Regions from separate parts of the Colwellia sp. BRX9-1 genome, predicted to be linked through region 2. Evidence: riboswitches for the same ligand, from Rfam matches in the RefSeq annotation. Region 2 holds a riboswitch; the other holds the start of a gene.
The links. Region 2 has a riboswitch for cyclic di-GMP ahead of H4J76_RS07115 (GGDEF domain-containing protein). Riboswitches for the same ligand answer to the same signal wherever they lie in the genome.
Positions count from the first base shown of each region.

Region 1: linked by a shared signal. The riboswitch ahead of H4J76_RS18220 (DUF3718 domain-containing protein) and the one ahead of H4J76_RS07115 (GGDEF domain-containing protein) in region 2 are both predicted to bind cyclic di-GMP.

Region 1 is NZ_JACGVM010000028.1:20,027-22,233, reverse strand. Features, by position in the region: gene H4J76_RS18225 (3-oxoacid CoA-transferase subunit B) at 1-572, shown strand, start outside; cyclic di-GMP riboswitch class I at 821-920, shown strand; gene H4J76_RS18220 (DUF3718 domain-containing protein) at 984-1,343, shown strand; gene H4J76_RS18215 (patatin-like phospholipase family protein) at 1,542-2,207, shown strand, end outside.
Region 2 is NZ_JACGVM010000005.1:116,859-119,065, reverse strand. Features, by position in the region: gene H4J76_RS07120 (hypothetical protein) at 1-589, opposite strand, end outside; cyclic di-GMP riboswitch class I at 749-831, shown strand; gene H4J76_RS07115 (GGDEF domain-containing protein) at 1,062-2,063, shown strand.

The DNA.
Region 1 (2,207 bases), on a different contig from region 2:
CAACGTTAGTTGCTAACTATATTCCTGCGGGAATAGAAGTGATGCTTCAATCTGAAAATGGTTTACTTGGCATGGGACAGTTTCCCACCGAAGACGAAATTGATGCAGATTTAATTAATGCCGGTAAACAAACGGTCACGATGGCAAAAGGTGCCTCTATCTTTGATAGTGCCGAGTCATTCGCAATGATACGTGGCGGACATGTCGACTTAACAGTACTAGGTGCCTTTGAGGTCGATGTAAACGGTAACATTGCTTCATATATGATCCCAGGCAAGCTGATTAAAGGTATGGGCGGTGCTATGGATTTAGTTGCGGGTGCTGACAATATTATTGTTACTATGACTCACGCTTCTAAACATGGTGTTTCAAAACTTTTATCTAACTGCACTTTACCGTTAACAGGTAAGGGTTGTATTAAAAGAGTACTCACTGATTTAGCCTTTATCGAAATTAAAGATGGCAAGTTTCATTTATTAGAGCGAGCACCAGGGGTCAGTATTGAGGAAATAATAAAACTCACTGAAGGTGAATTAATTGTTCCTGAGCATGTCCCTGAAATGAAATTTTAATAACCTAGCGGCATATTAATCATACGATTAAATAAAAAAAGAGCTTTAGCTCTTTTTTTTTACTCTATATTTTAACATTACATTAAAGTTCACTTAATGGTTTTGATAGTCACCATTCGATTAAGCACATGTTCTATTTGAAAAAAAATTGATAAAAGTGTTTTTTTTATTAAATTTCTTTACGCATGTCACTAGCGTATTACACATTTTTCTTGCATTTATTGGCTCAATTCGCAATACTAAAAGGGACAAAGAAAAGGCAAAACACGTGAAATCGTGTTACGCAAAACCACCGGTCTAAGGGATTTATGTTTTATATATAAATTCTATGACAGCGGAGTCACCTCGTTATACAAGGTACATCCCGTGGTTTTTTCCTTTACTAACTAAATTAATTACAAGGTTACTAAAATGAAAAAATTATTACTAGCTTCTACCATCACTATTTTAACATTAACGTCTGTTGTATCGGCGCCGAAAGCACAAGCTGCTGACATCGCTCAAAGCGTTTGCCAGTATGTAGCTGCAGACGACAAGAAACGCATGCGTTCGTTCTTAAAAACGAATAGATTAAAAATTCGCACTATCTTTCATGGTATTGAGTGTAATGGACAGAATCTGTTGGCGTTTGCATCGTCTAATGGTTCAGTTAAAACAGGTTCTTTGATGATTTCAAAGTTACCAAAGAAAGTTGTTTCTGAAAACTTAGCTATTTTGCAAACCGGATCGCAACCATTGATAGACGCAGCTAACGAACGCGTTAGCAGCTAAACTTATTTTTTAGTAGATGTTATTTGTTCAATCAAGTGTACTGTTTTACTAGATAATAATTCTATGTCATTTTAAAAAGCCTGCTTCTGCAGGCTTTTTTTTGCCTTAGTCATTTCAATCTATTTTTTGACTCGTTAAGCTAGCACCAGGTTAAAAAACTGATTACACTTAAGTTATACGAAGAAGACTGCGATATACATGTTGAATAAAAGAAGTTATAAAGACAGTAAGAATGCTTTAGTACTTACTGGCGGTGGCGCTCGAGCGGCTTATCAAGTAGGTGTGCTTTCTGCCATATCAAAATTTGTCCCTAGAAATCATGGCATCCCCTTTCCCATTATATGTGGCACCTCTGCTGGTGCTATAAATACCACAGCGCTAGCCTGTTATTCTTCATGCTTTCATTTGGGGGTAAAAAAATTAGAATGGGTTTGGAAGAATATTAATACCAGTCGAATATACCATAGTGATGGTATTCGGGTTTTCTCACATTTGGCGAAAGGTATGCTGGCAAGTTTCCAAGCAGATTATGCCAATAAAAGTGCGCGTAGTTTACTAAACAACGCGCCACTTCGTGACTTACTGAATATGGTGGTCGACTTTAAACGTATCGACACCAATATTTTACGTGGCTATTTATCTGCAGTTTCTATTACTGCATCAAGTTACAGTAATGGCGATTCAATTAGTTTTTATCAATCTGATGAGTCTATTTCTCCTTGGTTTCGCGCTAAACGTCGTGGTGAGCCTTGCCAAATTAATAGTGAGCACTTAATGGCTTCTGCCGCTATTCCCCTTGTGTTTCCTTCAATCAAAATTCGCCAAGAGCATTATGGTGATGGGTCTATACATCAACTTTCACCG
Region 2 (2,207 bases):
ATGCCGTTGCTAAAATTTCTAAAAGACAAAGGTGATCCTCATACTGAGGATTTACCGAAATCAGCACCTTAACTTGATTAAGATCATTCATCGATAAATCGTTTTTATTTTGCAACGCATAGGTAACAGCTCGATAACTCAAAGCAATTAAACGATATTTTAGCACTTGTGGAGAATCTGCCATTAAAATAACATTGGTTGCCATATTTTGAGTTTGTTCATACTTCTCTTGTAAATAATAGCCATCTGCAACTTTCAGCAATAAATTAAACTTTATGGCTGGTTCAAGTCCTTGCAGAGAAATTCCATCTTGCGCAAAATGAAATGCTTCGCTATTTTCACCCTTATTATTGGCAACATCAGCAAGAAGGATGAAGGTTTTTCCACGAATTTGGACGGTATAATTTTCTTGAGATCCCAAAATTTTTTTTGAAAGTGTAATGATCTCTTCGTAGGGAAGGTTTTCAGCGTCTTGTAAAAAATAGCGCTCAACATCTTTAATGTTTTGCTCAACGTTTAAAGCATCATTGGCAAAACAAAATAAAGGAGCTATAAAAAAACAAAGGATCAACAACAGTTTACAGGGCATTATTAACTAAAATCCTTTATCTAATGATCAGTAGAGTGATCAGCCATAACCTATAAATTTATCTATTACTTATAGGTTTTCGTTACGGTTCAACAAATTATTCATAATAAAGGTTTACAAGCATAGTTCAACGCTTATAATGAATTTAGAGTTTCTAAAACTCGAAAAGGGCAAATCTAGTGAAAGCTAGAGACGCAAAGTTACCGGTCTAAGGGGAAACCTAGGATAGCGGAACTGCCAAGTATAGATATAGTGGGGGCTTGTCTTTATTTTGAACAGTTTGCTTTCGGTATACTTTGCGGTCCTTCCCTTATTTTTAATTATTTTCTGTCATATATTACCTTCATTTAAAATACTATATAACTAAATATATGTTTTTTATAGACAAAAAATATATGTGGTACTTTACTTGTTTATACTAGAAAATGGTCTATTGATATTATTAATTGGGTGTGCAAATTGAGATGGAACAATGAAATATCATGATTCCATAAAACAAGCTGAACTAAAAATGAACATGGCCGTAAAACAATTACAGCGGTGGTTTTTACCTGTCAGCCCAATTAATTATTCAGTTAGCTACGAATATATTAATAAAAAAAACATTCTTCTTAATACTGCCATTGAAAATAAACTTGCCACGGGTAAAAAGCTTGATGATTTTTTCATTGAAGAAAACTATCGCCAATTCATTTTAGGCCAAAGTAAATTCAGAGATGAACTCATTGACGACCTAGATGACGTTGTCACCCATGTTGAAAAAAACAGCCAAAAATCATCGCAGAGTATTAATAAACTGATTACCACGCTAGACGGCAATATTTCTGATCTACAATCTGCCGATAAAGAAAAAATAGTCGTTGCGGTAAATAGCATTCGCCAGGCATCTAAAGCCTTTAAACTACACCAACAAAAATTTGCTGAACATATTTCTTTTACCCGTAAAAAGACCCAGGCGTTAAAAGTTGAATTAAAAGAAGTACGTGAAGAAATTTACATGGATCCACTTACCGGTCTTTATAATCGTAAAGCTATGTCTAAGCATTTAGATTTATGGCTAACAGAAGATCCAAGTCGGCAAGTTGCCGCAATTGTCGTCTGTGTTGATCAAATTTCAGAAGTTAATCTGCAATTCGGTCATTTAATTAGTGATGTTCTCTTATCAAAAATAGCCAGTAAAGTGAGTAGTTATGTTGATGGCAGCGGTCTACCAATACGTTCAGGTGGCGATGAATTTTTAATTCTGTTACCTGATATTGACAAAGAAAGTGCTCGAGAAATTGCCAGTAAAATAACACATGGCGTTGAAAAGCTGCGCTTTGTTAGTAGTAAGTCTGGTATTAGATTACCTCAAATGACATTGTCTACTGGTGTAGACACCTTTAATATTGCTGAAAATGCCAGCAGTATCTTAAAAAAATCACGCCTGTTACTACCCGATTTATACAAAAAAAATAATACATTAAGTTCTTAATCGCTCAACAAGATACTTTTTGCTTGATGACATTTTTCTCTCGCTGATATTTTCACTTCAATAAATAATATCAGTGATAGTATGCCCAACTTTACTCAATATAATCGGTAATAATCTTAATATACTCGGTGGTAAATCAAAGAA